Regions from separate parts of the Rhizobium sp. WYJ-E13 genome, predicted to be linked through region 1. Evidence: predicted binding sites of a transcription regulator. Region 1 holds the regulator's gene; each other region holds the start of a gene.
What was found. Region 1 encodes LexA, which represses DNA repair genes until DNA is damaged. Its sites were predicted from a motif close to TGTTCNNNNTGTGTTCNG; they were not measured.
Positions count from the first base shown of each region.

Region 2: the regulator LexA is predicted to act here: its motif matches at 2,402-2,419, upstream of KQ933_RS21365 (YifB family Mg chelatase-like AAA ATPase).
Region 3: the regulator LexA is predicted to act here: its motif matches at 4,112-4,129, upstream of KQ933_RS12520 (ATP-dependent helicase).
Region 4: the regulator LexA is predicted to act here: its motif matches at 4,316-4,333, upstream of KQ933_RS00275 (DNA recombination protein RmuC).

Region 1 covers NZ_CP076853.1:1,331,407-1,337,249, forward strand. Annotated here, with positions in the region: gene KQ933_RS06745 (ComEC/Rec2 family competence protein) at 23-2,395, shown strand; gene lexA (transcriptional repressor LexA) at 2,376-3,098, opposite strand; gene KQ933_RS06755 (VOC family protein) at 3,294-4,181, shown strand; gene kdsA (3-deoxy-8-phosphooctulonate synthase) at 4,178-5,023, shown strand; gene eno (phosphopyruvate hydratase) at 5,164-5,843, shown strand, end outside.
Region 2 covers NZ_CP076853.1:4,310,447-4,316,289, reverse strand. Annotated here, with positions in the region: gene cysK (cysteine synthase A) at 1-682, shown strand, start outside; gene KQ933_RS21365 (YifB family Mg chelatase-like AAA ATPase) at 809-2,341, opposite strand; gene gshB (glutathione synthase) at 2,604-3,551, opposite strand; gene KQ933_RS21355 (cupin domain-containing protein) at 3,648-4,151, opposite strand; gene KQ933_RS21350 (YraN family protein) at 4,286-4,654, opposite strand; gene rsmI (16S rRNA (cytidine(1402)-2'-O)-methyltransferase) at 4,647-5,561, opposite strand; gene dnaN (DNA polymerase III subunit beta) at 5,809-5,843, shown strand, end outside.
Region 3 covers NZ_CP076853.1:2,471,046-2,476,888, forward strand. Annotated here, with positions in the region: gene KQ933_RS12495 (amidohydrolase) at 1-1,007, shown strand, start outside; gene KQ933_RS12500 (DoxX family protein) at 1,019-1,447, shown strand; gene KQ933_RS12505 (alpha/beta fold hydrolase) at 1,576-2,397, shown strand; gene KQ933_RS12510 (glyoxalase) at 2,447-3,328, shown strand; gene KQ933_RS12515 (YoaK family protein) at 3,356-4,033, shown strand; gene KQ933_RS12520 (ATP-dependent helicase) at 4,171-5,843, shown strand, end outside.
Region 4 covers NZ_CP076853.1:53,871-59,713, forward strand. Annotated here, with positions in the region: gene KQ933_RS00265 (methyl-accepting chemotaxis protein) at 1-1,876, opposite strand, end outside; gene KQ933_RS00270 (ribokinase) at 2,118-3,017, opposite strand; gene KQ933_RS00275 (DNA recombination protein RmuC) at 3,061-4,284, opposite strand; gene KQ933_RS00280 (globin-coupled sensor protein) at 4,477-5,843, shown strand, end outside.

The sequences.
Region 1 (5,843 bases):
GGCGCAATCCGTTGATGCCAAGATGGATTTTGCCGATGTCGCACCGCGCGCCATTGTGACGCAACCGGTAAGGACGCAAGCTGCTGTTCCGCTGCAGTGGCGGCTGATTGGCATTGCGAAACAACACGCCGAATCGTCTATTCGCATGGCCGGGGAAGAGGCTGGCCACGGTCGCCTCATTCTCTTCTCGCCGGTCTTTCTCGGTGCGGGTGCCGCGACCTGGTTTCTGGCAGTTTCGGATTTTCCGGCCATCTCGCTTGGTCTCTGCCTGTTTGTCCTCCTCCTTGCCGTTGCGCTCTGCGGATATGGCCGGACGAAATTGCGGGCGACGCTGCTTGCTCTGCTTCTCTTTGCCGGTGGAATGCTTTCGGCACAGGTCGAAACATGGCGGGCGCGGACCTTGATCCTGGATTCCGCCGTAACGACAACGGTGACCGGCCGCATCGAGCGTCGCGAAGGCGATGGAAGAGGGCGCTGGCGCTATATTCTTGCTGTTACCGGAACGGATGCTCCCGAGATCAAGCGTCCACCCAAGCGCATTTCCGTCCTGGTCCGGGGCGCCACGCAGCCCTTTGAGCTTGGTGACGTCATCGAGGGCAGGGCACGTCTCACGCCTCCGGCGGGACCGGCACTTCCCCACCTCAACGATTTTGCCTTCAGCGCCTATTTCGATGGCATTGGTGCCAACGGCTTTTTCTATGGTGCGCCGAAAAAGACTGCCTCGCAGCCGCAGCAGGCGGGCTCGTTCGGTGAGGCGACCCTGGAATGGCTCTATCGGCTCAGGAGCGGCATCGGCGATCGAATCCGCTCCGTCCTGCCGGGTGATACCGGCGCCTTTGCTGCTTCACTTGTCACCGATGAGAGACGGGCGATCTCGGATGAAACGACCGAGGCGCTGCGGCAATCCGGCCTTGCCCACATCATCGCGATCTCCGGTCTCAATATGGCGCTCTCCGCCGGCATCTTCTTTGTCGGCCTGCGGGTCATCCTCAGTCTTTTTCCCGCCATTGCCCAAGCATGGCCGACCAAGAAAATCGCGGCGGCCGGCGCGCTCGCTGCGGTGACGGCTTATTATCTGATCTCGGGTTTTGCCGTCTCCGCCGAACGCGCTTTCATCATGATGGCGATCATGCTGGTTGCCGTCTTCTTTGACCGGCCGTCGATCAGCCTTAGAAACGTGGCGCTGTCCGCGCTCGTGATCCTTGCAGTCTCGCCATCGGAGGTGCTGGGGCCGAGTTTCCAGATGTCCTTTGCCGCAACGCTTGCCCTGGTCGCCGGTTACGACCTCTGGAAAGTGCGTCCGATGCGGGAGAATGCCTTTGCCAAGCTGCCGATCCTCAAACCTGTCCTCATGATTGGCGGCTTCTTCGGCGGCATTTTCCTGACGTCGCTCATTGGCGGTTTCTCGACCGCGCTGTTTTCGATCGATCATTTTCACCGGCTGACTGCCTACGGCCTGCCGGCAAATCTCGCGGCCATGCCTGTCATTTCCTTCATCGTCATGCCTGCCGGGATGCTGGCGATGCTGCTGATGCCTTTTGGCCTCGATGGCCCGATGTGGCAGATCGCAGGATTCGGGCTCGATCTGGTGATAAAAATCGCAAAGACGGTATCGAGCTGGGGCGGCAATATCGATGTGGGCCGTTTGCCCGGCTGGTACTTCCCGACAGCCGTCTTCGGGTTTCTGCTGCTAACCTTGCTCAGAACCAGACTGCGGCACGCCGGAACAGCAATCGTTGCGGTTTCCACGCTTGCCGTCGCGTTGCTTCCGGTCGAGGCGATGCCCGACATCACCATCGCCGAAGATGGCGGCCTGGTTGCTGTTGTCGATGGAGAGGCGATAGCTTCGAATCGCGAAAAGCCTCCTGCCTTCATCTTCGAACAATGGCAGCGGGCGCTTACCATGGAAGAGCATCGAAAGCCGTTCATGCTCCAGGCTGTCAATGTCCCCGCTGCGCCTGAAGGCAAACAGCTGCAGCTGTCACGGGATCAGCAGGACGAAGCCAGAGCAGCAATGAGACATGCCGCCGCAAGCTCGCCATCGCGCTTCTCCTGCCAGAAGGGCGCCTGGTGCACTGCCTTGCTCGGGAATGGAAAGAAACTGACGATCATCGACAATGCAGCCTATCTCGGGCCGGCCTGCGATACGGCCGATATCGTCGTTACCCCTGTCCGTTTGCGGTTTGACCATTGTCGCTCCGGCGCATTGCTCTTTACTGGCGAGACACTACGCAGAACAGGCTCGATCGAACTTCGTTTTACCGATAAGGGAACTGAGATCACAACTGCATTCGACACGTTGCGACGGCCCTGGATGCGCCACCGTGCCTATGATTGGCGCAGCGACAGTTTCGCAGACGCCAGTACGTCACCAGTCAGTGATAGCGGCGAATGAGGCCGACGAGCTTGCCCTGGACCTTGACGCGATCCGGCGGGAAGATGCGCGTCTCATAAGCGGGGTTTGCTGCTTCGAGTGCAATCGATGCACCCTTGCGGCGAAAACGCTTGAGCGTCGCTTCCTCCTCGTCGACGAGTGCCACGACAATATCACCGGGATTGGCGGTGCTGCCGTTGCGGATGATGACCGTGTCGCCATCGAAGATGCCGGCTTCGATCATCGAGTCGCCACGAACCTCGAGCGCATAATGCTCACCCGAGCCCAGCATGTCGGCGGGAACATTGATGTCGTGCGTATTGTTCTGGATTGCCGAGATCGGCACGCCGGCGGCGATGCGCCCCATGACCGGCACAGAAATCGAATTGCCGTTGTCGGCAGCAGGTGCAGGCTTTGCCGGAGCGGGAGCCAACGGCTGAGGCTTTCCGAGGCTGCCCTCGATGACGCTCGGCGAAAAGCCGCGCCGAGGCTGCAGGCTTGGGCTGTAGGCTTCCGGCAACTTGATGACTTCGAGCGCGCGTGCCCGGTTCGGAAGCCGGCGAATGAAGCCGCGTTCCTCAAGCGCCGTGATCAGCCGGTGAATACCGGATTTAGAGGCAAGATCCAGCGCATCCTTCATCTCGTCGAAAGACGGCGGAACGCCTGACTCCTTCATCCTTTCGTGAATGAAAAGAAGGAGTTCCTGTTGTTTGCGTGTGAGCATGGCGTGTACCCCAGTCTTGAAACAAATCCAGAACGGACACTATATGTTCCATATGTGTTCTGCAAGTAGCTAAATTTTCGTAAAACTTCTGTTCATTCTGCAGAGAATTTTATTTTTATCGGCGGAAAGCCTGCCTGGCCTTGCTTCGTAGCGTCTGCTGAAGCACATCTCCTGGTGATTGCTAGAGAGTAGCCGATGACCCAGGACATGCTTCCGATTGATCATCTCGTTTTGCCGGTTACCGATATCGACCTTGCCCGCGAAAGGCTGGGCAAGCTTGGTTTCACCGTCGCGCCCGATGCCCGCCATCCCTTCGGCACGGAAAATGCCTGCGTTTTCTTTACCGACAAAACCTACCTTGAGCCATTGGGTGTCGCGAGTGTGGAGGAGAGCGAGGAGACGGCGCGTGAGGGCAATGTCTTCACTGCCCGCAATCAGGCTTTCCGTTTCCGCTGCGGCAGCGAAGGATTGTCCGCCATCGCCTTTGCGACAGGGGATGCAAAGCAAGAACATTCTCGTTTCGTGAAGGGCAGCATCAGTGCCGGTCCTGTGCTGCAGTTCGAACGTCCAGTGAAAATGCCCGATGGTGCAGAAAGTGTTGCCGGCTTCCGGCTCGCCTTCGCTGGCGACCTACGGGCACCGGATTTCTTTCTCTTCGCTGTCGAGCGCATCAACCCGCTTCCGGCCAGCCGCAGCGCGCTGGAGATCCATGCCAATGGCGTGACAGGCATTGCCGAGATCGCGCTCGCGGCGCCCGAGCCGACAGCTTTCGGCGAGTTCGTTCGCGCGGCGGCAAAAGCCGCTTCTGCCGATGTCACGAGTTTCGGGCTGGAGGTGCCGACCGGAAACGCAAAGATCAGCCTGATGACCCCAGAGGGGCTGGAGGCCTATTTCGATCTGGCGACGCCGGATAGCGATCGCGGCCTGCGCGGCCGGGCGATCCTCTTTGCGGTTGCCGATCTGGCCGTGACAGAAGCGCATTTGGCTGCTAACGGGGTGACCTATACACGCAAGGCCAACCGTATTCTTGTGAAGCCCGCGCCCGGTCAGGGCACGCTCTTCGCCTTCGAGGAAACACCATGAGCTCCAATACCAATGCAGAGGTCCGGATCGGCGAAGGCGCTGGCCAGGTTCTGTTTTCCAATTCTGCCAAGCTTTCGCTCATCGCTGGTCCGTGCCAGATGGAAAGCCGCGAGCATGCCTTCATGGTCGGCGGCACGCTGAAGGAGCTGTGCGACAAGCTCGGTATCGGCCTCGTCTACAAGACCTCCTATGACAAGGCAAACCGCACCTCGATTTCCGCCAAGCGCGGTATCGGCCTCGAAAAGGCGATGGAGGTTTTCGACGACCTCAAGAAGGAATTCGGTTTTCCTGTCCTGACGGATGTTCATACGGCAGAACAATGCGCCATTGTCGCTGAAACCGTCGACGTGCTGCAGATCCCGGCCTTCCTCTGCCGCCAGACGGATCTTCTCGTTGCCGCCGCCAAGACCGGCCGCGTCGTCAACGTCAAGAAAGGCCAGTTCCTCGCGCCCTGGGACATGAAGAATGTGCTCGGCAAGCTGAATGCCAGCGGCAATCCGAATATATTGCTTTGCGAACGCGGTGTTTCCTTCGGCTACAACACGCTGGTCTCCGACATGCGTTCCCTGCCGATCATGGCGGCGATGGGCGCTCCTGTTATCTTCGACGCCACGCATTCCGTCGCCCAGCCGGGCGGGCAGGGCGATTCCTCCGGCGGCCAGCGCGAATTCGTTGAAACGCTGGCGCGTGCTGCCGTAGCCGCCGGCGTTGCGGGTGTCTTCATCGAAACCCATGAGGATCCGGACAATGCCCCTTCCGACGGCCCGAACATGGTCTATCTCAAGGATATGCCGCGGCTTCTGGAAAAGCTGCTCGCCTTTGATGCGGTTGCCAAGGGCTGACAGTCAAAAGCCTGACATGATCGTGTTATAGCGACGATCAGACAGGCAGGCCGGAGGTGTCGCAAAGCGCCATTGTAATTTGCGTACCTTCGATTAAGACGGTTTCAAACGATTTATCCACCCACGAGCAGGAAAAAACCATGACTGCAATTACCGATATCATCGCCCGCGAGATTCTCGATAGCCGTGGTAACCCCACCGTCGAAGTCGATGTCTATCTCGAAGACGGCAGCATGGGCCGTGCAGCTGTTCCCTCGGGTGCTTCGACCGGCGCGCATGAAGCTGTCGAAGTGCGCGATGGCGGCAAGCGCTATCTCGGCAAGGGTGTCGAAAAGGCCGTCGAGGCCGCCAACACGGAAATCTTTGACGCGATCGGCGGCATCGACGCCGAAAACCAGATCCAGATCGACAAGATCATGATCGAACTCGACGGCACGCCGAACAAGTCGCGTCTCGGCGCCAACGCCATCCTCGGCGTTTCGCTCGCCGTCGCCAAGGCTGCCGCAGAGGCTTCCGGCCTGCCGCTCTACCGTTACGTTGGCGGCGCTGCCGCAAACCTGCTGCCGGTTCCGATGATGAACATCATCAACGGCGGCGCACATGCCGACAACCCGATCGATTTCCAGGAATTCATGATCCTACCGGTTGGCGCAGATTCGATCCGTGAAGCTGTTCGCATGGGCTCGGAAGTCTTCCATACGCTGCGTAAGGAACTCGCCGCCCAGGGACACAATACCAATGTCGGCGACGAAGGCGGTTTTGCCCCGGGTCTGAAGAGCGCTCCGGAAGCCCTCGACTTCATCATGAAGTCGGTCGAGAA
Region 2 (5,843 bases), 1.4 Mb from region 1:
TGCCAAGGGCTACCGGCTGATCCTCACCATGCCGGAGACGATGTCTGTCGAGCGCCGCAAGATGCTGGCGCTGCTCGGTGCCGAGCTGGTGCTGACAGAGGGGCCGAAGGGCATGAAGGGGGCGATCGCCAAGGCCGAAGAACTCGCCGCTTCGCTGCCCGATGCCGTCATCCCGCAGCAGTTCGAGAACCCGGCCAACCCGGAAATCCACCGTAAGACGACAGCCGAGGAAATCTGGAACGACACCGATGGCACGGTCGATATCTTCGTTGCCGGCATCGGCACCGGCGGCACGATCACCGGCGTCGGCCAAGTGCTGAAGAGCCACAAGCCGGATATCCGGGTCGTCGCGGTCGAGCCCAGCGATTCACCGGTACTGTCAGGCGGTACGCCCGGCCCGCACAAGATCCAGGGTATCGGCGCCGGCTTCGCGCCGAAGATCCTCGATACCAGCATCTACGACGAGGTCGTGACGGTCAGCAATGACGAGGCCTTCCAGCTGGCGCGGCTCGTCGCCAGGCTCGAAGGCGTGCCCGTCGGTATTTCCTCAGGTGCGGCGCTCACGGCCGCAATCGAGGTCGGTCGCCGTCCAGAAAATGCCGGCAAGAACATCGTCGTCATCATCCCATCCTTTGCCGAGCGGTATCTTTCGACGGCGTTGTTTGAAGGGTTGGGAAGCTGAGATGGGAATTCGTGAGTAGTGAGTATGAATGAGGCTGCCTTCAGTGCCTGCCGCAAATCACTTTGGCCGGCCAATCACCGATTGTGAGCCGCTACTCACTAATCACCGTTCACTAATCACCCAACCTCACGCCGCCGCTGTCAGCCGCGCGCCGGCGACGCGGTAAGAGATCGCTTCCGCAAGATGGATCCGACCCACGGTTTCCTCACCGTCGAGATCGGCAAGCGTGCGGGCGACCTTCAACACCCGGTGATAGCCGCGTGCCGAAAACTTCATCTTGTCGGCGGCATCGCGCAGCAACTGCAATCCCGCCGCATCCGGCTCGGCGAACTTCTCGATCATCGAGGTGGAGCATCCGGCATTGGTGGAAATACCGGTAGCACCTGCAGCGGCATAGCGTTCGCGTTGGATGTCACGGGCGCGGGCAACGCGCCGAGCGACATCGGCACTCGCTTCAGCCACCGCCGGCCGGATGAGGTCGGCGGCGGAAACGGCCGGTACGTCGATGCGGATATCGATGCGGTCCATCAGCGGGCCGGAAATGCGGGCCTGATAATCCGTCATGCAGCGCGGCCCTCGGGCACAGGTGTGGCCGGGCTCGCCCGCCATGCCGCAACGGCAGGGATTCATGGCTGCGATGAGCTGGATCCGCGCCGGATAGGAGACCCGGTGATTGGCGCGTGCGATGACGCATTCACCGCTTTCCAGAGGCTGACGCAGGGCATCGAGCGCCTGCGGCGTAAATTCCGGAAACTCATCGAGGAAAAGCACGCCGTGATGGGCAAGCGAAGCCTCGCCCGGCCGGGCGCGCAAGCCGCCGCCGATGAGGGCTGCCATGGTCGCCGAATGGTGCGGCGTGCGAAACGGCCTGCGGTCCGAGAGCTTGCCGCCGGAAAGCTGGCCGGCGATGGAATGGATCATCGAGACCTCCAGCAATTCCGCAGCCGAAAGCGGCGGCAGGATGGAGGGCAGCCTCGACGCCAGCATCGACTTGCCGGAGCCGGGTGGTCCGACCATCAGCAGATTGTGGCCGCCGGCGGCCGCCACTTCCAGCGCCCGCTTGGCGCTTTCCTGCCCCTTGATCTCGGCGAGATCGGGAAGGTTGGCTGCATTGGGGCGAATGGATGGCTCCGGACGCGAGAGTATCTGCGTGCCACGGAAATGATTGGCGAGCGCGATCAGGCTGCGCGGCGCCAGAATGTCGACCCCGGAACCCGCCCACGCGGCCTCCGAGCCGCTTTCAGCCGGGCAGATCAGGCCCTTTCCGGTCGCATTGGCGCCGATTGCAGCCGGCAGCGCACCGGCGATCGCGGCAATGGTGCCGTCGAGGTTGAGTTCACCGACAACGACATAGTCGGACAAAGCGTCCGCCGGAATGGCACCGAGTGCGGCCATCAGGCCGAGAGCGATGGGCAAATCGAAATGGCTGCCCTCTTTGGGAAGATCGGCTGGCGCAAGATTGACCGTCACGCGTTTTGCCGGCAGCGCCAGGCCGGAGGCATGCAAGGCCGCCTGCACCCGCTCGCGGCTTTCCGCAACCGCCTTGTCCGGCAGACCGACGATCTGGATTCCCATCTTGCCGGGAGCGACCATGACCTGGACCTCGACCGGCACACCTTCAATGCCCTGAAACGCAACCGTGCTGACGCGTGCGACCATGCCCTGCCCCGAAACCTCTACACCCCACCTATGAAGGCGGTCACAATCTGGCATGGAATTTGGAATAAAACAAGAACGATAAGCGAACGAATTCAGCTACCCGCTGCAATCAGATTGCGATCGGTTGTAAAGCCGGAACGAAGGCGATCAAAGGCGGAACACTTAGCGCATTTCCATTTTCATCGAATCGCGGAAATTCTCTATCTCATTGTTTCTACACAACTCCGGGCGCATAACCCCTGCACGGTTTTGCTAAAATTACCTAGCTGCGCTTGCGCTCGATGGCATCCCATAACAGGCTTGCGATATCGGCGCCGCCGAACTTCTTCACCTCGCGGATGCCGGTCGGCGAGGTCACGTTGATTTCGGTCATGTAGTCACCGATCACATCGATGCCGACGAGCAGGAAGCCACGTTCGCGCAAAGCGGGGCCGATGCGCTCGCAGATTTCCTTTTCGCGCGCCGTCAGTTCGGTCGGCTCGGCGCGACCGCCGACATGCATATTGGAGCGGCTGTCATGCTCGGCGGGGACGCGATTGATGGCGCCGGCAAATTCGCCGTTGACGAGGATGATGCGCTTGTCGCCCTTGCGCACGTCAGGCAGGTATTGCTGGGCGATGAAGGGCTCGCGGAAGAGCTGGCCGAACATTTCAAGCAGTGAGGACAGGTTGCGGTCATCCCTGGTGGAATGGAAGACGCCGGCGCCACCATTGCCGTAGAGCGGCTTCAGGATGATGTCGCCCATCTCGTCGCGGAAGCGGCGGATCTCGCCCGGATCCTTGGTGATCAGTGTCTTCGGCATCAGGTCGGAAAATTCGGTGACGAAGATCTTTTCCGGCGAGTTGCGCACCCAGGCCGGATCGTTGACGACGAGCGTCTTCGGATGGATTCGTTCGAGCAGATGCGTCGCGGTGATGTAGGCCATGTCGAAGGGCGGGTCCTGGCGCAGCAGAACGACATCCATGGTCGAGAGGTCGACGCGTTCGGGCGCACCGAGCTCATAGTAGTCACCCTTGACGTCGCGCAGCACCATCGGCTCGACGGAAGCATAGAGCTTGCCGTCGCGGAAGCTCAGGCGTTCGGGTGTGTAGTGGAAGAGATTGTAGCCACGCGCCTGCGCTTCGAGGCTCATGGCGAAAGTGGAATCACCTGCGATATTGATGCCGGAGACATGGTCCATCTGGACCGCTACGTTCTTAACCTTGGCCATTTCCGTCCCTTGAGCTGATGACGCCCAGATGTAGGTCGGTCAGGCATCAAACGCAACGGCAATCAATGGCTTCGGATGTTTCCGCGGGCGCTATTGTCAGGCGGCGATGCCGGTACCGCCGCTGTTGCGCAAGAGGTTGCGCAGGCGGTAGGCGATGGCGAGCGGCTTTGGGAAAGGCTTACGCAGGAAGGCGACCTTACGGACGTAATTGTCGACCCGCCAGTTCGCCCAGGTGCCGCCGGCGAAGAAAGCGACATCGCCCGCCTGCAGTGTACGCTCTAGGCCGTCTTCGGTGGTGACGTGCACCTCGCCTTCGAGGATCATCACCGTCTCGTCCCATCCGAAACGCCAGCGGAATTCACCTGATGTGCAATCCCAGATCGCCGTTAGCGAGGCTTCGTCATGGCCGCGGGAGTGTTCCGCCGTGCGCGCCTGCGGATTGCCGCTGATGATCCAATCCGGATTGATCGGCGTCGGCTTCAGCACCATCCGGTCGCTTGCCTGCGCGACGAAAGATTTGCCTGATGGCTTCAACGCGGCATAAGGCACCGACCGCGCAGCCGTCGCTGCGGCTGTTGCAAGCATCATCTTCCAGGCCATGAATTACCCCCAGTTGCTACCCCTAGCTGCGCTGTGGATAGCAAAAGAGTCATAAAAGCCCGTTCAAGCAGACGCTAAAACTTTAACGAAAGCTTGTTCGCCAGTTTTAGGCGCCTGCGGAATTTAGCGCCTCCCTAGAAAGCGTCCGGGAAATGACGGGGCAGCTTCCCCGGCAATATCGCAACGATATCATAGCGCTGTGAGAGCTGGGCATAGTCCCGCTGACGGGCAAGCCAGAGATCACTTGCGGCCCGGATACGCTTTTGTGAGCCATAGGAGACGGCATCCACCGCGCCCATTTCGTCGGCGCGCGCCTTGACCTCGACAAAGACGGCCAGATCCCCCTTGCGGGCGATAATATCGATCTCGCCGAGCTTTGTCCGGTGCCGCAGGGCGAGAATACGGTAGCCTTTCAGCATCAGGAAAATGGCGGCAATATATTCCGCCGTCCAGCCGCGGCGCAGCGCCTTTCTTCTGCGGAGCGTCGCCTCGCCGTCAGCCATTTTCCGCCTTCATGTCGAGGAGCTTCTGGTAGAGCACCTTGCGCGGCAGACCAGTCAAGCGAGCAGCCTCGGTTGCGGCCTTCGCAGTCGGCAGGTCTTTTGAGAGATCGGCGAGAACCGTGTCGACGTCGGCTTCGGTAGCGGCCCGCTTTTTCGGCGGGCCGATCACCAGCACGATCTCGCCCTTCACATTGTCATGTTCTTCATAGTGGGCTGCGAGCTCGGCAAGCGTGCCACGGCGGAATTCCTCATAGGTCTTCGTCAGTTCGCGGCAGACCGACGCCTCGCGTTCGGCGCCGAGCACATCGGCAGCGGCCAGCAGCGTCGCGCCAATGCGATGGGGTGATTCAAAGAAAATCAACGTGGCAGGTGCGGCTACAAATTCCGCGAGCCGATCGCGGCGCGCCTTGTCCTTGGTCGGCAGGAAGCCGGCAAAGAGAAAGGCATCGTTCGGCAGGCCTGAACCGACGAGGGCGGCAAGTGGCGCCGAAGCACCGGGAATGGGGATAACGCGGTAGCCCATCTCGATCGCCTGCTGCGCCAGCCGATAGCCGGGGTCGGAAACGAGCGGCGTGCCGGCATCGGAGACAAGCGCCACCGACTTGCCGGCTTCGAGCGCCTGCAGCAATCGCGGCCCGGCCTCATCGGCATTGTGCTCATGATAGGCGAAGGGGCGATTCTGGATGCCGGAACGATCAAGCAAAACGCGGGTAACACGGGTATCTTCGCAGGCCAGGACATCGGCACCGGCGAGTGTTTCCAGCGCCCGCAGCGTGATGTCACCGAGATTGCCGATCGGTGTGGCGACGAGATAGAGAGCCGATTCGAGCGGGCGCGCCGGCACCGCAATATTGTGCAGGCGAAAGCCGCGCCGGGCGCCGGTTTCCGCTGTCGTCTCTTCCGTCATGTCACTCACTTTCGTCCCGCCGGGCTCTGCCCTTTATGGGCGAGTGGTGTCACTTCGACAAGGGGCGCAATTTCTGTGAGCATTGCACTGCAAAACGGCATTTGCAGGCCTGTGGACAGCCATACCTCTTGCAATCGCCAGCAAAGTTCTGCCATTTTGCCCGTCCACTCCCCTCTCCCAAAGGGGAAAGCAGTGACGCGGCGCTTGCAGGCGCCCGGACAATAAAGGTCGAAAGCGGTAGCATCCCATGCGTATTACTATTGAGCGGTCAAACCTTTTGAA
Region 3 (5,843 bases), 1.1 Mb from region 1:
GCCACAATGGCGCTGGCGAAATGCTGGTCTTTTCCGCTGCCGATTTCGAGGACTTCCGACAACCGCGCCCCGACATGCCACCGGAAATGGAAGGCGAACTGGAAGAGGTCGTGCGCGTGCTCGCCGAAAACCGCTGGCCCTGGCGTCTTCACGCCACCTATGACGAGACGATCAGCCGCGCGCTCGATGTGTTCGAAAAAGTCAATCAGGATATCCCGCTCGAAGGCCTCAACTGGTTCTTCGACCACGCCGAGACGATTTCCGAACGGTCGATCGACCGGATTGCAGCCCTTGGCGGCGGCATCGCCGTGCAGCATCGCATGGCCTATCAGGGCGAATATTTCGTCGAGCGCTATGGTGTGGGTGCGGCCGAAGCCACCCCGCCGGTCGCCCGCATGCTGGAAAAGGGCGTCAAGGTCTCCGCCGGCACCGATGCGACCCGCGTCGCCTCCTATAATCCCTGGGTGTCGCTCTCCTGGATGATCACGGGCCGCACTGTCGGCGGCATGGCAATCTATCCACGCGCCAACTGCCTCGACCGCGAGACGGCGCTGCGCATGTGGACCGAAAACGTCACCTGGTTCTCCAATGAAGAAGGTAAGAAGGGGCGCATCGAGAAGGGCCAGTTCGCCGATCTCATCGTGCCGGACAAGGATTTCTTCGCCTGCGCCGAAGAGGAAATCTCGTTCCTCACCTCGGAGCTCACCATGGTCGGCGGCAGGATCGTCTATGGATCAGGCGCTTTCGCCAGCCTCGATGAAAACCCGGTCCCACCCGCCATGCCGGACTGGTCGCCGGTGCGCAGCTTCAAAGGTTATGCCGCCTGGGGCGAACCAGAAGGTGCCGGCAAGAACTCGCTGCACCGCCGCCTGATCTCGTCCTGCGGCTGCGCCAATGATTGCAACGTCCACGGCCATGCCCACGCCAATGCCTGGGGCTCGCAGGCGCCGGTCTCCGATCTCAAGAGCTTTTGGGGCGCGCTCGGCTGCGCCTGCTGGGCCGTCTGAGGATCGATCCGATGCATGCCCTTGAAATCCGACTTGCGTCCCTCGCCCGTCCTCTCTTCGGCGCGCCGTGGATGCGCTTCATCGCCTATCTCGGCCTCTGTGCCGCCTATCTGCAGGGCGGTCTCAACAAGCTCACGGATTTTCCGGGCGCGATCGGCGAAATGAACCATTTCGGCCTGTCGCCCGCTCCGCTTTTCGCCGTGTTCGTCATCATCATGGAGCTTGTAGCCTCACTCATGATTCTCATCGGCCTTTTTCGATGGCTGGGCGCGCTCGCCCTCGGCGCCTTCACGCTGCTCGCCACCTTCCTCGCCCTGCGTTTCTGGGAATTACCCGTGGGAATGGAGCGCTTCATGGCTGCCAATTCCTTCTTCGAACATCTGGGCCTCGTCGGCGGCTTCCTGCTCGTCGCCTGGCTCGATCTCAGGGAAAAAGCATAAGGCAACCTGCACCAAAGCATCACTTCCGCTGACCCCTGCAAACATGTTTTCTGGCCGTGTCAGCACCACGGTGCAACCCATCCGCCTCAGGGCACAGATCCTCCCAACCCCAGCATAGGACAAATTCAATGCCGACGATCACCACCAAGGACGGAACGACGATCTATTATCAGGATTGGGGCAACGGTCAGCCGATCCTCTTCTCCCATGGTTGGCCTCTGTCGGGCGATGCCTGGGAAGTCCAGATGCTCTACTTTGCCCAGCAGGGCTACCGCGTTATCGCCCATGATCGCCGCGGACACGGCAAGTCCTCCCAGCCGTGGAACGGCAACAATATGGATCAGTATGCCGATGACCTCGCCGAACTCATCGAGAAGCTCGACCTCAAGAACCTCATCATGATCGGCCATTCCACCGGCGGCGGCGAAGTCGCCCATTATATCGGCCGCCATGGCACGAGCCGCGTCGCCAAGGTCGTGCTCGTCGGCGCCGTACCGCCGCTGATGCTGAAGACGCCTGAAAATCCCGAGGGCACGCCGATCGAGGTCTTCGACGGCATCCGCAAGGGCACGGCCGGCGACCGCTCGCAATTCTACCGCGACCTCACCATCCCCTTCTACGGCTTCAACCGCGACGGCGCCAAGGTCAACGAAGGCCTGCGCGAAACCTTCTGGCTGATGGGCATGGCCGGCGGCATCAAGGGCCATTACGATTGCATCCATGAATTCTCCGAGGTCGATTACAGCGAAGACCTCAGGAAGATCGACGTTCCGGCCCTGCTCATCCACGGCGATGCCGACCAGATCGTGCCGATCAAGGCAGCCGCCGAAAAGGGCATCAAGCTTCTGAGGAACGGCACGCTGAAGGTTTATCCGGGTGCCCCGCACGGCCTCGCCCAGACGGAAGCCGACAAGTTCAACGCCGACGTCCTCGCCTTCATCAAGGCGTAAACCTCGAACGTACCGAATGAACGGCCGGCCAGGCCGCAGGAGATCGCATATGCTTCGTCTATCGTTAGCCCTTGTTGCCCTTCTCGGCTTGGCCGGCGCCCCAGCGCTGGCCGCCTCACCGCAATTCGGCGTCGGCGCGCAATATGACACGACCCATGTCTATGTCGCCCCCGGCGACGTGGACGCCTTTGCCAAGAGCTTCCTCGCCACCTTTGGCGGCACCAGCACCAAGCAGGTGACCGCAACGGTGACGCCGACGCCGAGCAGCACCACGTCGCAGCTTCTGCAGACGCCGGTTGGTACCGTCTCGCTCTTCGGCTTCAAGACGTCGATCCCCTACCCGTTCGGCGCCGAACGCACAGGCTATCTCGTCACCGATCTCGACAAGGCGGTCGCCGCGGCAAAGGCGGCCGGCGCCGATGTCATCGTCTCCGCTTTCCCGGATCCGATCGGCCGCGACGCCGTCATCCAGTGGCCGGGCGGCGTCAACATGCAGCTTTACTGGCATACAACCAAGCCAGACTATCCCGCCTTCACGACAGTCCCGGAAAACCGCGTCTACGTGTCGCCCGACCGTGTCGCAGCCTTCACCCACGCCTTCCTTGCCTTCTCGCATGGCAAACTCGTCTCCGACGATAAGAAGGCGCCTGGCGTCGAAATCGGCCTGCCGGACACGACATTCCATCGCCTGCGCATCGATTCCATCTTCGGCCGCATGACGGTGCTCGTCACCGATGGCCACCTGCCCTTCCCCTATGGCCGCGAGATGACGGGATATGAGACTGCCGATCTCGACGCGACGCTCCGGAAGGCTAGGAATAGCGGCGCCGAAATCCTCGTTGCGCCCTATCAATCCGGCGACCGCCGCGCCGCCATGGTGGAATTCCCGGGTGGCTATATTGCCGAAATCCACGCCGTCGCAGCAAAGTAACCAGACAAAACGATAAGAGGGAAAACGATGCGTCCAGCCCTGCCCGTACTTCTGAGCCTCACCGGCGGTTATGTCGATACAGCCGGTTTCCTGGCGCTCGGCGGCCTCTTCCCCGCCCATGTCACCGGCAACTTCGTGACATTGGGTGCGGCACTGACCCACGGCACGACGGGCATCATCGCCAAGCTTCTGGCGCTGCCGGTCTTCTGTCTGACGATCCTCCTGCTGCGCTACCTCACGCACAATGTGCCGCCCGGCGACGAGAAGGGCCTGCGCATCCTGCTCGTCATAAAGCTTCTCTTCCTGATTGCCGGCGGCGCCTGCGCCATCTGGCTTTCCCCCTTCGCCAATCCCGATGGACTGCCGCTGGTCGCAACCGGCATGCTGCTCGTCATCGCCATGGCGATCCAGAACACCGCCCACCGCATCCATCTCGGCGCCTCACCGCCGAGCACGCTGATGACCGGCACTACGACGCAAATCATGATCGACCTAGCCGACCTCGCCCATGGCAGCGCCGGCGATCAGGCAAAGCCCGTAAAGAGCCGACTGTCGCATATGGTGGTCGCCGTCTTCGCCTTCGCGCTCGGCTGCGGCCTTGCCGCCCTGCTGTATGCCACGGTCGGCACCTGGTGCTTTGCGCTACCGCCGCTCTTTGCGCTGGTTTCGGTCTGCCTGGCTTTCGCCGGCCCGCAAACGACCTGAAGTATCCGCGCAAAACGATGCAGCGGTTTTGCGATGACGACATTTGTCAAACAAGGACTTGAGGATAGCTGAGCCGCTGGGAATGAAAGCAGAACAACTTTCTGGTCTTTCCTTCCCGAATCACTACATTACGCGGCATGAGCAATAGTTTCGACGATATGCCCTTCTTCGACGAGGAACCGGGCGAAGCGCCGCGCAAACCGCAACAGCCTGCAGCACCTGCCCCAAGGGCGCCGGCTGTCGGCGGCGGCATTGCCGCCCGCGCCATGGCGGCTCGTGATGGCACTCGCCCCGATTATCTCGCCGGCCTCAACCCGGAACAGCGCGAAGCGGTCGAGACGCTGGAAGGCCCCGTCCTCGTGCTTGCCGGCGCTGGCACCGGCAAGACCCGCGTTCTGACCACCCGTATCGCCCACATTCTTTCGACCGGACGAGCCTTCCCCTCGCAGATCCTCGCCGTGACCTTCACCAACAAGGCCGCTCGCGAAATGAAGGAGCGTATCGCGCTTCTCGTCGGCGGCGCCGTTGAAGGCATGCCCTGGCTCGGCACCTTCCACTCGATCGGCGTCAAGCTCCTGCGCCGCCATGCCGAACTCGTCGGCCTGCGCTCCGATTTCACCATCCTCGACACCGACGATGTGATCCGCCTCATCAAGCAGATCATCCAGGCCGAGGGGCTCGACGACAAGCGCTGGCCGGCCAAGCAGTTCGCCGGCATGATCGATACCTGGAAGAACAAGGGCCTCGGGCCGGCCGATATTCCCGAAGGAGATGCGCGCGCCTTCGCCAATGGCCGCGGCCGCGACCTCTACTTCGCCTATCAGAACCGCCTGTCGACGCTGAACGCCTGCGATTTCGGCGATCTCCTGATGCATCCGATCGCGATCTTCCGCAAACAGCCAGATCTCTTGAAGGAATATCACCAGAAGTTCCGCTACATTCTCGTCGACGAGTATCAGGACACCAACACCGCCCAATATATGTGGCTGCGGCTTCTCGCCCAGCGTGCCAAGGGCGAGCCGCAGAATGTCTGCTGCGTCGGCGACGACGACCAATCCATCTATGGCTGGCGCGGTGCGGAAGTGGACAATATCCTCCGCTTCGAAAAGGATTTTCCAGGCGCCAAGGTCATCAAGCTGGAGCGCAACTACCGCTCGACGGCCCATATCCTCGGTGCCGCCGCCCATCTCATCACCCATAATGAAGGCCGCCTCGGCAAGACGCTCTTCACCGACCGCTCCGATCCTGACGATGTCAAGGTGCAGGTCCATGCCTCCTGGGATTCCGAAGAAGAAGCGCGTGCCATCGGCGAGGAAATCGAGCGCCTGCAGCGCGGCGACGCCGACGGCAGGAAACATCTGCTGAACGACATGGCGATCCTCGTTCGCGCCTCCTTCCAGATGCGCGAATTCGAAGACCGCTTCGTCACGCTCGGCTTGAACTACCGCGTCATCGGCGGTCCGCGCTTCTACGAGCGCCTCGAAATCCGCGATGCCATGGCCTATTTCCGCCTCGTCGCCCAGCCAGCCGACGACCTCGCCTTCGAGCGCATCATCAATACGCCGAAGCGCGGCCTTGGCGATACGACGGTGCGCGCGCTTCACGATTATGCCCGCGCCCGCGACATTCCGATGCTGGCGGCCGCCGCCGACATGATCGAGACGGACGAGCTGAAGCCGAAGGCGCGCAAGGCCCTTTTCGACGTGATTCAATCTTTCCGCCGATGGCAGGAACTGCTTGAAAACACACCACATACCGAACTTGCCGAGCAGATCCTCGAAGAGTCCGGATATACCGACATGTGGAAGAA
Region 4 (5,843 bases), 1.3 Mb from region 1:
TCTCCTTGGCGGCATTCGCTGAACGCTGAGCGAGTTCCCGGACTTCCTGTGCGACGACTGCAAAGCCTTTGCCGGCTTCACCGGCGCGCGCAGCCTCGACACCAGCGTTCAGAGCCAAGAGGTTCGTCTGGAAGGCGATTTCGTCGATGACGCCGATGATGCGCGAAACTTCCGTCGACGACTGTTCGATACCGTGCATGGAGGCAATCGCCTTCTGCACCACTTCACCTGATTTCTCGGCGTCTTCACAGGCGAGATTGACGTTGTCAGCGGCCGTACGAGCGTTCTCGGCGCTGGAATTGACCTGGGCGGTCAGCTCGTTGAGCGCTGCTGCCGTCTCTTCCAGGCTTGCGGCCTGCTGTTCGGTACGCTTGGCAAGGTCGGAGGCGCTGTTGCTGATTTCACCCGTGCCGGAGCCGATATTGACGACGCTGAGGCTCATCGTGTTGATGGTTTCCTCAAGGCTAGCGAGCGCAGCGTTGAAGTCCTGCTTCAGCTTGCCGTATTCGCCGGGGAATTCCTCGGTGATGCGGTGGCCGAGATTGCCCTGCGAGAGTTCGGAAAGGCCTGCACCAACGATCGAGACGATGTGACGCTGCAGGCTGACTGATTGCTGGCGCTCCGATTCCGAGCGACCGCGTTCGGTTTCGGCGGCGAGGCGCTGGTTGTCGGCCTCGGCTTCGAGACGCCGCGTATCGGCAAGCGCGAAGCGGAAGCCTTCGAGAGCCTTGGCGACCGATCCGATTTCATCGGCGCGGGTCTGGCCGGCGACCGTTTCGTCGTATTTTCCGTCGCTCAGCGCCTTGACGCTGGAAACCAGGCCAGCGAGCGGACGCTGCACCAGCGACCGGACAGCGAAGTAGAGGGCGACTAGGACGGCGCCCAGCACAATGATGCCGTTGACAATCATCATGAAGGTCTGGTCCTGAACCGGCGCATTCATCGCCGTGTGCGGAACGTCGACCAGCACGACCCAGTTGGCGTTCAGGCCGGGGACGGCGAAGGGATAGACGACGCGGTCGAAGGGATCGAGGCCATCGAAGCTGAGGTTCTTGACGAGGCCGACCTTCATGGACGAAAGCGCAGCCGTCACGTCGGCAGAGCCAGGATTGTCGCCATAGGGCTTGGACATCAGATCGGGGAGTGGAGCAACGATCCAGTTGCCGTTCTGGGCGATCAGCGTCACACGGCCGGAGCCGAAGGGGCGCAGCGCCTGCACCTTGTCGGTGAGCGACTTCAGTGAAATATCGACGCCTTCCACGCCGATCATCTTGCCGCCGGACATGACCGGATAGGCAATCGAGGTCAGCAGCGTGGGAACGTCGGTGCCTTCGGCGAGGTAGGGCACGGTGATCGCGCCCTTGCCGCTATTGGCAGCAAGCTTCCACCATTCGGCGGCGTAATCGTTGTCGAAGGTCGAGAACTGGATGTCGCCGGTCCTGGTCTTCGACCAGTAGGGCGTGAAGGCCCCGACTTTGTTGGTGCCTTCATCGGTGTTGTTGGCGATCTCAGTGGTCTTGCCGTCGAAGGCGCCAAGCTGCTCGCAGAACCAGCTGCCGAAGGCGAAAGCGTTCTGTTCGAGATTGGCCTTCAGAATGCTGATGATGCCCTTGCGATCGAGGATCTTGCCTTCATGCCCGCGTCCGACGACGCCCGACATGGTGCGGGCAGCGCTCGCAAGCTCGCCGACATTGGCTGCAATCTCGTTGGCGATCGATTTGGCTTCGGAGTTGGCCTGATCCAGTGTCAGGGTCTGGACGCGGTTACGGGTCTGGTCGATGAGAAAGAGGTTCGAAACGACAAGCACCAGTGCAATGGCGGCACCGGTAATGACAATGAGCTTCGCCGCAAGCGATTTCATTCTGAAAATGAACATAGGTTCCTCGGGGCAAGGACGCACCGAAGGGCCATTCTCCGGCGCAGCGGGTAAGGCACGCTCTATCATGGAGCTGCCATGGGGAGTGACTGCCTCGAAGATGAACGAGGCGGCGATTACCCGAAGGATCGCCAGAAACCTCTTAAATTTGAATGAAATTCTATATGTCTCGGCGGCAAATCCTGCATGCTACACCAAAACTAGGGGTCGTGTTTGATGGCCAGTTCGCGGCTGGACTGGACTATATTCTGTCTGCGACTTCGGCTGCGAGCGGAATGGAGGGCTGAGCCCCCGGCTTCAGGCAGGCGAGCGAGCCGGCAACCGCTGCACGCCGCAGCGCCGAGTTGAAATCCAGTCCCTCATCGAGGCTTGCGGCGAAGTAGCCGCAGAACGTATCGCCTGCTCCGACCGTGTCGACAGGTTCGATGATCAGGCCTTGCGCGCGAGAAATCTCGCCACCCCGGATCGCGATGACCCCATCGCCGCCGAGCGTGACGATCAAGGTCTGGCCGGTTTCTGCATGCAGGCGCTCCAATGCCGCCTCGCGATCGTCGGCGCTCATGTTTTCCTGTCCCGCCAGCCGCTCGAACTCGGTCTCATTGGCAATGACGATATCGGCAAGCCGACCGAGGCGCGGGGCATCCGGAATGAGCGGCGCAAGATTGAGAATGCTGGTGACGCCCTTTGCGCGAGAGGCGGCAAGCGCACGCTCGACCGCCTCGACCGGGATTTCGAGCTGCAGCATCAGTATGTCGCCCTCATTCATGGCGCTGACGGCGGCCTCGGCGCTGTCGCCGTTGACCTTGCCGTTCGCACCGGGAATGACGGCGATCATGTTCTCGCCGTCGCCGCCGACGAGAATGAGGGCTGTGCCCGTCGGCCCCTCGACATGGCTGACGAGGGAAAGATCGGTGCCGGCGCCATCGAGCAGTTCGAGGGCGGCGTCGGCAAAGGCATCCTTGCCGACAGCGCCCGCCATATGGACATAGCGGCCTGCGCGTCGGGCAGCGAGCGCCTGATTGGCGCCCTTGCCGCCGGCTGCCGTCGCAAAGCTGTTGCCGGCAACGGTTTCGCCGGGCTTCGGCAGGCGCTCGGTGGTGGCGATGAGGTCCATATTGATGGAGCCGAATACTGTGATCATGGAATGTCCGTCCCTTGCTTCGGGCGCGACACTGCCGAAGTGATTACTCCTCGTCAACCACCCTGAGCTTGAGCAGTCCGGTCCTGCTTTCGACAGATTTCGCCGGCGGCTCACTCACCTGCGGCTGCTTGCCGTCACCACTCGCTTCAAATTCCAGCGCCTCGATCTTCGCGCCGCGCTTGGTGAGCTTGTCCGCCGAGGTAATGATCTGGTCCACGTCGCGCTGCGTCTGGGAAAAATGTCCCTGCAGCTTGCGTACGCGTTCGTCGAGCCGGCCGAGATCGTCCATGAGGAGGGCGACTTCGCCCTGGATGACGTGCGCCTGTGCCCGCATGCGCTGGTCTTTCAGAACGGCCTGGATGACCTGGATCGACAGCATCAAGAGCGAAGGCGAGACGATGACGACGCGTGCGCGGTGAGCCTTCTGCACGATCGCCTCGAAATTCTCGTGAATTTCAGCGAAGATCGATTCCGAGGGAACGAAGAGGAAAGCCGTGTCCTGCGTCTCGCCCTGGATCAGATATTTCTCGGAAATATCCTTGATGTGGACTTCCATGTCTCGGCGAAACTGCTGGCCGGCAAGCTTGCCGTCGTCTGCGCCGCCTGCATCGCGGATCGCGTTCCACGCTTCGAGCGGAAATTTGGCATCGATGACCAGCGGCGGTGCCCCGTTCGGCATCCGGATCGTACAGTCCGGCCGCGAGCCGTTGGAAAGCGTCTGCTGGAAGGCATAGGCGCCCATAGGCAAGCCATCGGCGACGATCGTTTCCATGCGCGACTGGCCGAAAGCCCCGCGCGTCTGCTTGTTGGAAAGAATGGCCTGCAGCCCCACGACATCCTTGGCGAGCGTCTGGATATTGTTCTGGGCGACATCGATCACCGCGAGGCGCTCCTGCAGCTTCTGCAGGTTGTCATGCGTTGATTTTGTCTGCTCGGTCAGCGTCGAGTTCATGCGTTGCGACATGCCGTCGAGCCGCTGGTTGATCGCATGATTGAGTTCGGCCTGCCGTGCACCAAAGACTTCCGTCATGGTCGAGATGCGCCCCTGCATCTCGGCCTGGATTTTTAGAAGTTCGGCCATGCGCGCTTCGCTTTCTGCAGCGCGAAGATGGGCCTCTTCTGCCTCCTCGCGACGAATGCCGGCGCTGCGCAGCGCAAACACGATCGTCACGAGAATGATGACGGCGAGCGCACCGCCAGCGACCGCAAGCACGCCAGGGCTCAGTATGGGCAGGGAAATGGTGAGTGAGTCGGGTGTCATGGTCATACCACACCATAACAAAATGGCCGGCGATATCCAGATCAAAACGTGAACAATCCGCGTTGGCCTTTTTGGCACTATCCAGCTACTTCGCTGTAACAGAAGAAAAATCAGCGATGCGCTTAACGATTGCTCAACCATATTCGCCAAATCTGGCGCCGTTATTCCCTCCGCATCCGCGCCAGATAGAGATCGTCCATGACTCCCCAGCAGACCGACAATGCCCTCAGGCAGCGCCTTGACTTCATTGAGCTTGACGATGAGGCGCGCAAGAACCTCCGGGAGCTGCGGCCGGCGATCTCGGAGCTTCTCGGCGGCGCACTCGACAAATTTTACGGCAAGCTTGCAAAGACCCCGGCTGTCGCAGGCTTTTTCTCCGACAAGGCCCATATGGGCCACGCCAAGAAGCGTCAGCAGGAACATTGGGGCAATCTTTCGGGCGGCAATTTCGACGAGCGCTATGTGAACGGCGTTACGGCCGTCGGCCGCACCCATGCCCGTATCGGCCTGGAGCCGCGCTGGTATATCGGCGGTTATGCGCTCGTCATGTCGGAGCTCGTTCGGGGCCTGATGGAAAAGCAGTGGCCATCGTTCTTTGCCCGCCAGCAGGGAAAGGCGCTCGCCGAAAAGCTGACTGCCGTCATCAAGGCAGCGATGCTCGACATGGATTATTCCATCTCCGTCTATCTCCAGGCGCTCGAGGAAAAACGCCACGCGCTGGAAGAAGAACGCGCCCGCTCCGAAGCAGATCAGGCGCTGGCGCTGGAACATCTGCGCCGCGGCCTCGAAGCGCTGTCGCGCGGCGATCTCGAAGCGACCCTTCCTGCCCATCTGCCCGGCAATTTTCGCCAGATGGCTGAAGACTATAACAGGGCCGTCAACGCTCTTCGCGATTCTTTCACCTCCGTCCGCGCGACCTCCAGCCACATTCTCGAAGGCGCCGATGTGATGTCCAAGGCGACGGACGATCTCGCCTTGCGCACAGCGCAGCAGGCAGCCGGCGTCGAAGAAAGCTCGGCTGCTCTGCAGCAGCTTTCCGTCAGTGTCAGCCAGACTGCTGCCAATGCCGAGAAGGCATCTGGCGCCGTGCGCGAAACGCAGGAGAAAGCCAAGAATTCCGGCGAACTCGTCACCAGCGCCGTTTCGGCCATGGCCGGTATCGAGAAGTCTTCCACCGAGATCGCCAAGATCATCGGCGTCATCGATGAGATCGCTTTCCAGACCAACCTGCTGGCGCTGAACGCCGGCGTCGAAGCCGCCCGTGCCGGTGATGCCGGCAAGGGCTTCGCCGTCGTCGCACAGGAGGTTCGTCAGCTTGCCCAGCGCACGGCCGATGCCGCCAAGGAGATCAAGAACCTGATCTCCGAAAGCTCCACGCAGGTGAACGAGGGCGTCAACATCGTCAGCAGCACCGGTGAGGCGCTGAGCGACATGATCAGCCGCATCGACATCATCAACAGCTTCGTTGCCGATATCGCCGCCGCCGCGCGGGATCAGGCGACCGGCGTCAACGAGGTGAGCGTGGCGATCCGCAATATGGACACCATCACCCAGCAGAATTCCGG